DNA from 3 places in the Paenibacillus algicola genome. Region 2 is predicted to be linked to each of the others. Evidence: a T-box and tRNA genes for the amino acid it is inferred to sense, from the RefSeq annotation. Region 2 holds a T-box; the other regions hold tRNA genes.
The links. The T-box of region 2 lies ahead of leuS (leucine--tRNA ligase). A T-box ahead of a tRNA ligase gene usually reads a tRNA of that ligase, here a tRNA-Leu.
Positions count from the first base shown of each region.

Region 1 (3,276 bases), 1.3 Mb from region 2:
GTTATTTTATTATTACACGGGTTTCCATCTTCAAGTCATATGTTTCGCGACCTAATTCCCAAACTGGCAGAACAATACCGTGTCATTGCCCCTGATCTCCCTGGATTCGGTCATACAATAACTCCGCCCCGCAGTCAATTTAACTTCACATTTAACAGTCTGTTCCAAGTTATTGAAGGTTTTACTGAAGCTTTAGGTCTCAAACAGTATGTACTTTATGTATTTGATTACGGTGCACCTGTTGGTTATCGTTTGGCAGTGGCTCACCCGGAAAGAGTTCAAGCAATTATTAGTCAGAATGGTAACGCTTATACTGAGGGATTTAGTGACGCGTGGGGATCCTGGGAGACGTATTGGCACTCTCCGACACCTGAAAATCGTGAAGCATGTCGCAATTCCTTGACCCCTGAGACCATACGTAACTTTCAGTATCTACATGGAGCTGATGCCAGCCTTGTTTCACCAGATGGGTATTCCTTGGATATTGCTTTCATGTCGCGCCCAGAAGCTGAAGAAATCCAACTGGACTTGATTCTTGATTATAGAACCAATGTGGATATTTATCCTTACTTTCAGGCTTATTTCCGTAAGTATCAACCTAAACTTTTAGCTGTATGGGGTAAAAATGATCCTGCCTTCCTCGCTGCTGGAGCTGAGGCTTATAAGCGTGATATTCCATCTGCGGAAGTCCATTTACTTGATACTGGGCATTTTGCTCTCGAAACACATGCTAAAGAGATCAATGAGCTAATTCAACAATTCTTAAAAAAATGTTAATAACAAACTAAAAGGCTGACGACCGAGACATAGTGTCGGAGCATGTTCCAGCTATTTAGGGACCTGCTTCCGACATTTTTTGTTCCTACTTGGTGTGTAGCTCAAAGTGCATTTCACAATTTCTCGCTAGGTGATCGAATCAACCCTGGAAAATCACTCAGAACTTTCCTCTTGTGCTCAAGCCATTATCCACGACAGCAAACATCTTTGCACTTCTAGATCACAGTTCAAATGTTTCATCTGTACAGGTCATGAGCAACACCTTGCAAATCCCAATTATGCAAAAAGCTCCTGAATCGTCGCAAGGACAAATCCAAGAGCTCGTTAATTGTTAAGGTGATGCGGTCGAGAGGACTCGAACCTCCACGGGGGTTAGCCCACACGGACCTGAACCGTGCGCGTCTGCCAATTCCGCCACGACCGCAAATTGTGTTTGTCGCTCCATCATGAATCATATCGCGGCGACAAGATATATCTTATCATGCTAGCTATATCGTGTCAACACTTTTTTAAAAGCTTGATTAAATCTCAGACTTTCGGTTAAAATAAGAACATAAGTTCGTACTTTAATCCTACATTTGAGGTGATCGTCATGGCTGTATCGGGAATGAGTACTGAAGACCGTTCACTGATCAGGAGCTATATGCTGCTTCGATTCACGCACCGCGTGTTTGAACGGGACTGCCGGATTATTCAGGAGAGCGGCGTCTTTAAGACCCCCGAGCTTTATGTGGAGCTCGTCGGCAATGGCGCCAAGAAGACCGCTCTAATGCTAAAGGAAATCAAGCTCCAATTTGCCACCCGTACAATCAAGATCATCGAAATCACCCGAGATGCTGACGGCGTTCAGGCCCGTTATGCTTGCCGGGGATATATCGGTACTCTTCAAATACTGTGGCCCTGTTTCCAGCAGGAGGTCATGTTCCGCATGCGGGCTTACCTGGGCCTGCATCTTCCTGAAGCGCCGCAGGCGGAAGCCGAAATTTCTGCTGCGCCTGCCTGTCCCTTGCCTTGAAGTGCATTAGCATATAGATATACGTAAAGAACCGCCTGACAGGCAGCAGGGCTGCAATACAGACGGTTCCTTAGCGTGCTTGCACTTTGAGAAGATTGGTCACTCTGCGCTATTTCAGATTGGCCTGAACTCTCATCAAGCCCTGTGACATAGCATGTCCTGCACTGGCAGCCGAGGCCACGGCAGCAGCCTCCATGATCTGGGCATCACTAGCCCCTTTCGACCTTGCCTCTTCCATATGGTAATACGTACAAAGCTCGTTGTTCGCGAACATGGCGATCCCCAGCGCGATCAGCTGCTTTGTTTTTTCATCCAGCTCCCCATCCTGAAAGCAGACCCCGGTGAAGTGATGATAAGACTCTGCAATGGCCGGCATGGCTGTTTTCAGATTGTGGATTTCATGTTTGTAGGCATTGACCTTATCACTGTGAAATTCCATCGATTTATTCCACCTCACTGTAGCTTAACTTCTCCCGTCTAGGTTGTCCCGATGGCAGAAATCTATGCTAGGCATCCAGTGGACTAATGCGCGGTTCGCTATGAAGCTGATAGCTGTAGCCGCGGCTAAGCTTGACCACCCGGCGGTTCCTGCGGCGGATAATAACATGCTCTTCATCCCAGGCGACTACAATCCCGCTCACATCATTGCTTTCCAGACCATCTCGAACGACACGCACTCGTTCCCCGGACAAACGCAGCTCATTTAACTGCTCGTCGTTAATCATACAGGCCCTCCTTTCTCATGATTAAAAAGGCCCCCGCAGGATGAATGTCATCCCGCAGGCAGCCTTCAACAATAAAGCATCATATGGAGAAACATCAGCCTTCTGCGGAGCATTCACTCCCGCACGCACATACGCCTTAACGCTGAGCAGGCTCGATGCTGTCATTCTTCTCAAACCAGAAATCAAGAACTGTGGATGACATAACCCGCTTCTCTACATATTCCACCTGCTGCTCTGTAAACTGCTCTCTCCAGTTATAAGAAAGCTCTTCACACATGCCAGCAATTGTCAGAAGCTCAGACCAGGCTACATAACGCTTATACCAAAAGAACTGAGGATGTTCGATCATATAGGGATAAAGGTCATCGAATTCGGTGTGCTTGCAATCCAGCGCCCGTTCAAAGTGAACCTTCGCTCCGCTCAGCTTCTCGATCAAGTAAGTTTCAGTTACCGGCTCTTTCCCCATGTTGTTGCCTCCTCTCTCTTTCCTGCTCCTACATTATAAAATAAAAACCCCGCACAGGAAAGGCATAGTTGCTATTTTAGGCACAGGTTTCACAAAATTTCCATAAAGTTTATTCATCCACGAAGGTGATTCTGCCGCCTTCCAGCGACTTGATCTGAAGCAGCGGCTCCACTTGAATGCCCTGCTCTCTCAGGGTTCTCGCCCCTGCCTGAAAGCTCTTCTCGATGACAACGCCCAATCCGACCAGCTCTGCTCCTGCCCGCTCAATAATCTTGATCAGGCCGCGGGCGGCA
Region 1 covers NZ_CP040396.1:2,896,862-2,900,137, forward strand. The annotation lists gene E6C60_RS13490 (alpha/beta fold hydrolase) at 1-777, shown strand, start outside; tRNA gene E6C60_RS13495 (tRNA-Leu) at 1,118-1,201, opposite strand; gene E6C60_RS13500 (YhjD family protein) at 1,370-1,792, shown strand; gene E6C60_RS13505 (carboxymuconolactone decarboxylase family protein) at 1,902-2,231, opposite strand; gene E6C60_RS13510 (hypothetical protein) at 2,299-2,517, opposite strand; gene E6C60_RS13515 (hypothetical protein) at 2,654-2,983, opposite strand; gene E6C60_RS13520 (xanthine phosphoribosyltransferase) at 3,093-3,276, opposite strand, start outside.
Region 1: it encodes a tRNA-Leu, which carries the amino acid that the T-box ahead of leuS (leucine--tRNA ligase) is inferred to sense. The anticodon was not compared.

Region 2 (3,276 bases):
GCAGCGATTCCATCCCTTCGCTGTGAGCTTGGCCTGCAGGTGATGTCCCACGGAAAGGACTACTTTACGGACAAAACGCCGTTCACCTCCCTGGAGCAGGTGGAAGCGGCAAGAATCAAGGCGGCGGAGACCGGACGAAAATATATGGTCTACTACAGTGAGCGGCTGCATGTAGAAAGTGCAATTCATGCAGGCCATCTCATTCAGGACGGCGCCATCGGGCGGGTCATTCAAGTCATGGGGACAGGACCGCACCGGCTGGATGCAGGAAACCGTCCGGACTGGTTTTTCAAGCGGGCACAGTATGGCGGCATTTTATGCGATATTGGCTCCCATCAGATCGAGCAGTTTCTGTTCTTTGCCGGCTGCAAGAATGCAGAGGTTGTCAGCAGCAAGGTGGCGAATTATGGACACCCGGAATATCCGGAGCTGGAGGATTTCGGGGATGCAACCCTCATCGGAGACAACGGGGCAACGAACTATTTCCGGGTAGACTGGTTTACGCCGAACGGGCTGGGTACCTGGGGAGATGGCAGAACGATCATTCTCGGGACCGAAGGGTATATTGAGCTTCGTAAATATATTGACATTGCCCGCAGTTCCCAAGGCGATCATCTCTATCTTGTCAATGGAACCGGAGAGCATCATCTGGAGCTGAGTGGCAAGGTCGGGTATCCTTTTTTCGGGGAGCTGATTCTGGATTGCCTGGAGCGCACGGAGAAGGCGATGACGCAGGAGCATGCACTTAAAGCCGGGGAGCTCTGTGTTATCGCCCAGCAGCAGGCGGTTCGTATTCCTTAGCGCTTTCGTTTATAATGTAAGGAATCCATGGTGCGTAAAGGGGCAGAAGCTTTATGAAAGCGGGATTCCAGATTCACGGTGAGCCTGCCCGGCAGGGGCAGCCCTATGAATTTACATACATGAACGATCGCCGCATTCCAAGCGGTATATTCCACTCTCACACTAAATATGAAATGTTTTATTTTCATGAGGGAGCCTGCACGTATCTGATCGGGGACCGGTTCTATGCGCTGAAGCCAGGTGACCTGCTGCTCATGAACGGTCTGACGCTGCATTGTCCTCACCTTGAGAAGGGTGATCAATATGTCCGTAGCATCATTCATTTTGAACCGGACATTCTGGATCAGTGGCTGAGCAAGGAGCTGTCCTCTGCTGCATTGCGGCCGTTTCAGCAGCTCAGTAATTATCGGCTGAGACTTGCAGGGGCAGAGCGGGAGGAATTCGAGGTTCTGCTGAAGGAAATGCAGCGTCTTTCCTGTCTGGAAGGAGCGTGGGCTGCAGATCGGAAGGGACTGCGCCTTGCGGAGCTGCTTCTGTTCGTGGCCGAGCTCTGTACGGAAACGGTGGTGGAGCAGGCTTCTCACTCCGAGAAGGAGCGGCATGTCCAGCATGTGATCACGTTTGTAGAGCAGCATTATGATGAACCGCTTACCTTGGACGAGATCGCCAGGGCAGTTCACCTTTCCAAGCCGTATCTGTCTGCCATCTTTAAAGAGGTGACGGGGACAACGGTACTGAAATATGTGTACAGCCGGCGCATTAACCAGGCCAAGATCCTGCTGTGGCTGCATCCGGACATGACCGTCACGGAGGCGGGACGGGCGGCAGGCTTTAACCATCTGGCCCATTTCAGCCGCATGTTCAAGGAAATGGTAGGCGCCAGCCCGGAAGAGTATCGCAGCAGCCGCATTTCTACATTGACTTAGCAGGGAATATTCGGTTATAATATCGACATTCAATTTAAAAAAAGCAATGCGATGATGAGGACTATCATTTCATCCCTGTCACTCAGAGAGCCGGCGTCAGGTGCAAGCCGGTTGACAGCAGAAGTGAACTCACCTCGGAGTAACGGTGACTATTCGGCGTAAGCTAGCCGATAATTATCGTCGTCTCACCTGCGTTAGAGGTGCAAAGTGAGTCTAAGGCAAAGCATGCCTTACACTAACTAGGGTGGTACCACGGGAAACAACCTCTCGTCCCTAGCGTTATACGCTGGAGACGGGAGGTTTTTTTGGCTACAATCCCTTGATCTCACAGGTTAGTGTGAACGTAGAGAAGGAGCTGGCAAAGATGAGTGACAATCAACAGACGGGCCATGGCTATCAGCCCCAGGCGATCGAGCCGAAATGGCAGGAGTTCTGGGATCAGAACAAGACATTCAAGACGGAAGAGGATGACAGCAAGCCGAAGTTTTATGCGCTGGATATGTTCCCTTATCCTTCCGGCGCCGGGCTTCACGTAGGCCATCCGGAAGGATACACGGCAACAGACATCGTTTCCCGCTTCAAGCGGATGCGCGGCTATAATGTGCTTCATCCCATGGGCTGGGACGCTTTTGGCCTCCCTGCAGAGCAGTATGCGATGGATACAGGCAAGCACCCGCGTGATTTTACAATTGCGAATATTAACAATTTCCGCAGACAGATCAAATCTCTCGGCTTCTCCTACGATTGGGACCGCGAGATTAGCACCACCGATCCGGAATACTATAAATGGACCCAGTGGATCTTTATTCAGCTGTACAAGAGAGGCCTTGCTTATGTAGCCGAGGTACCTGTGAACTGGTGTCCTGCACTCGGCACAGTATTGGCGAACGAAGAGGTCATTGATGGCAAGTCTGAGCGGGGAGGACATCCGGTCATCCGCAAGCCGATGCGGCAGTGGATTCTGAAGATTACGGATTACGCCGAGCGGCTGCTGGAGGATCTGGAGGAACTGGACTGGTCCGAGAGCATTAAGGATATGCAGCGTAACTGGATCGGTAAGTCCACAGGTGCTGAGGTCGTGTTTGATATCGAAGGTCATGACCGGCAGCTGACTGTATTCACCACCCGTCCCGACACCTTGTTTGGAGCCAGCTACTGCGTCGTTGCTCCGGAGCATGAGATGGTGGAGGACATTACAACGGCAGCGCAGAAGGAAGCGGTCCGGCAATATCAGGAGCAGGCGGCTCACAAGAGCGACCTGGAGCGTACAGACCTTGCCAAAGACAAGAGCGGTGTGTTTACAGGCGCTTATGCGGTGAATCCCGCAAACGGGGCGCGCCTGCCGATCTGGATTGCAGATTATGTGCTGGCAGGCTATGGCACCGGTGCCATTATGGCCGTTCCGGGACATGACAGCCGTGACTGGGAATTTGCGAAGAAATTTGGCCTGGATATTATCGAGGTTGTAAAGGGCGGTAACGTGGAGGAGGAAGCTTACACCGGAGCGGGCGAGCATACCAATTCCGAGTTCCTGAATGGGCTCCAGAAC
Region 2 covers NZ_CP040396.1:1,580,111-1,583,386, forward strand. The annotation lists gene E6C60_RS07035 (Gfo/Idh/MocA family protein) at 1-801, shown strand, start outside; gene E6C60_RS07040 (helix-turn-helix transcriptional regulator) at 855-1,727, shown strand; T-box leader at 1,770-2,005, shown strand; gene leuS (leucine--tRNA ligase) at 2,092-3,276, shown strand, end outside.

Region 3 (3,276 bases), 1.4 Mb from region 2:
TCAGCCGGAGCCTTCGCGCTTCATGAAACGGACGTTGACCCGTTCACCCGTCAGCAATCGGATTTTGACTGGCCTGTGCATGGTGCATGACCTCTCGGTCAGTGATGTCAGCCGCTGGATCGGCGTACATCCCGGCACATTCCGTAAATGGCTGCATCAGGGAACCCTGCCTTCTCCAGCGTTTCAAGAGAAAGCAGAAGCCTTTTTTCGCATCCCGCGCTCGGTACTGTTTGCCGACTGCGCACTTCAAGGAGATCTTCGAACCAAAGCTCAGCCGTAACGGCAAAAATAGGGACCCTTCTTTAAGATCCTGGATCTTTAGAATGGTCCCTGTTCTTGCAGGGAATACCATCTCCATAGCCTTGGATAAACGGAGGGATAAGATGGATAAGGATATCGGCACGGCGCTGGGACTATTGGGAGGCACGACGCTTGGAAGCGGGATCGGCTTTCTAATGGGCTGGCATTCCTATGATCTGATATGGAGTGTAATTTTGGGAGGCTTGCTTGGCATGCTGAGCGGCCTGGTGACGGCAATACGCTGGCGTGCTGGCAGCAAGACCTCTCCGTGAACTGCAGAACGCCGCAGGTGAATTTCTCCCTGCGGCTTCTTTTTTGTTACAATGTGTACATAATGCACAAAACAGGAGGTGGAGCAGGATTGAATATGAATCAAAGCCCGGCCGAAGATACATTTGCCAGTGAAAGTATTCTGGTCTGTGTCAGCTACGGGCCGAGCTCAGAGCGTCTGATCCGCCGCGGAGCCAAGCTCGCGCAGGCCTTTCAGGCGCCACTGACGATCTTGACGGTAGGCGTCCAGGATGAAGATACGTATCACGAAGAAAGAGATCGGAACATGGCCTTGTGGACATCGCTCGCACAGCAGCTGCAAGCGGAGTTTCTGATTTCGAAGCGTCCCTCGCGGGATGCCGCAGAGGTGATCATTGAGACGGCGAGAGAAAGAAAGATTACCCAGATTGTCCTGGGTCAGTCTGTCCGTACGAAATGGGAGGAGTTAACCGAGGACTCGATCATGAACGAGATTCTCCGCAGCATTGAGCTGGTGGATATTCATGTTGTCTCGGTCAAGCGACAGGTGGAGCAGCATGAGGATGATTATGAGCCGGGCACAAAGGCATATCTCGTTCGGGATGGCGATAGCTATGTGCTGCAATTTGAGACGAGTGCAGCGGATGCGATTGAAGGAACCTTTTATCAGAGCGTATACACGGACTTCAATAACGGCATTTTCAAGACGATTCGGGGTCAAGAGGTCATCAAATATCACATTTTCGACGGTGCAGTAACAACATAAACTGTGGATTATGCAATCAGGCCGCTAGCCGCGGCCTGACTGCACGCACCGCACCCACTCTAACCCTGAATATTAAGAAAAGAGCTGATCCCCAAGGGATCAGCTCTTATTCATAGGATGCGGTCGAGAGGACTCGAACCTCCACGGGGGTTAGCCCACACGGACCTGAACCGTGCGCGTCTGCCAATTCCGCCACGACCGCAAGCATATATCTTCGAAGCCTCGAAGATGTCTAGTGAATTCTCGGTTGTCTTGTTCTTTCCGAACCAGTTCCGTTTCAATCACCGTAATTAAGAGTATACTCTCGCTTCAGCAAGATTGCAAGCACTTTTTCAAAAAACTTTAAAGACCCTTCACGGCCCTACCCGGTTACGATAGCTGCGCGGCGAAACGCCAGTCATTTTCTTGAAGACCCGGGAGAAATAAAAGGTATCTTTATATCCTAACGCTTCCCCAGTCTCCTTCACCGTCAGCTCAGTATTCAGTAAAATGCTGCGTGCTTCCGAAATCCGGAGGCGGTGCAGAAATTCGTTCAGCGGATAGCCCGTATACTCCTGTACGATTCTTCGAAGCGTGGATACTGAAATATGATGCCTTGACGCCATCTCTGCCGCTTCCTGCCTTACATGGAGAGATTGCGAGATGTCTTGAATAACCTTGAGCGCAAAGCTTTCCCGGGTACTGTCCTCTCCACCGTCGGAATGACAGGCTAAATCGTACAAAAAGCTTTCCAGCATAAGCACTGCGCGGTCCATATTGCTTGGCGCTCCGCTGTCCATCAGCTTGAAGATCAGCTCCATCCGGTGCATTAAAGAATCATCAAATACAGTGGCCTTGACCTTCCCGGGGTCCTGCAGCCACTGCTCCAGCCATTCTGTAATGCGGGAGCCTTCTACCGTAAAGTAATATTCATCCCAATCTCCGCCCTCCCAAGGCCCGTAATTGAATACTGCGCCCGGGTACAGGCAGAACCAGCTTCCCGCTTCAATCGCCTGCTGCTCCCCCTCATCGACCTGATAAAAGCCGGAGCCGCCGGTAATCATGACAAATGCCCAATACGAGAATTGCGCGTTCAGGCGCTGGGGCCTTCTCTTTGGAAGATGTCCGGCGTTCACCAGGGTCAGAGACTTGATCTTCTGCTTGCTCGCATCCAGCTTGGGGTTAAACAGCCGAATAGGATGTGAACTGATCATATAATCCATGGTTATTGTCATCCTGCACATTCTCCCCCTCATACAAACGTGCTAACTTATAGGTGCTTGAATAAATATAACATATTTGATTGCGCCCCTCTATACGGGTGCCCCAAGAGCAAGCATGAAATATGGAAAGGATGTTAGGTTATTATGAGCACCTTGAACATCGGTTTGATCGGAAGCGGATCCATCTCTGAATCGCATTTAAAGGCTTACAGTGCCAACCCGAAGGTCAGGCTTGCCGCCGTATGCGACCTGAATGAACCCAGAGCGCGTGAAAAGGCAGAGAAATATGACATCCCGAACGTGTATAGTCATTATAAGGAACTGCTCGCAAATTCCGAGGTAGATGCCGTCAGTATTTGTACCTGGAACAATTCACATGCAGAGATTAGTATTGCCGCCCTTCAAGCGGGCAAGCATGTGCTGTGTGAGAAGCCGCTGTGCAAGACGGTCGAGGAAGCGCTGCAGGTACAGGAGGCGGTACGAGAATCCGGCAAAACGCTGCAGGTCGGCTATGTTCGCCGCCATGCCTCCAGCATTCATGTCCTGAAGAAGTTTATTGATGAAGACGAGCTTGGAGAAATTTATTTTGCCAAAGCGAGCCTGATTCGCCGCCTCGGCAACCCCGGCGGCTGGTTCGCCGATCAGGAGCGCTCCGGCGGAGGGCCTTTGATTGATATCGGCGTTCACTGTATCGACCTGTGCTGGTATTTGATGGGCAAGCCAAAGGTGAAATCGGTCAGCGGCAACACGTATAACCGC
Region 3 covers NZ_CP040396.1:2,964,975-2,968,250, forward strand. The annotation lists gene E6C60_RS13865 (helix-turn-helix domain-containing protein) at 1-280, shown strand, start outside; gene E6C60_RS13870 (hypothetical protein) at 384-572, shown strand; gene E6C60_RS13875 (universal stress protein) at 668-1,315, shown strand; tRNA gene E6C60_RS13880 (tRNA-Leu) at 1,434-1,517, opposite strand; gene E6C60_RS13885 (AraC family transcriptional regulator) at 1,669-2,529, opposite strand; gene E6C60_RS13890 (Gfo/Idh/MocA family protein) at 2,662-3,276, shown strand, end outside.
Region 3: it encodes a tRNA-Leu, which carries the amino acid that the T-box ahead of leuS (leucine--tRNA ligase) is inferred to sense. The anticodon was not compared.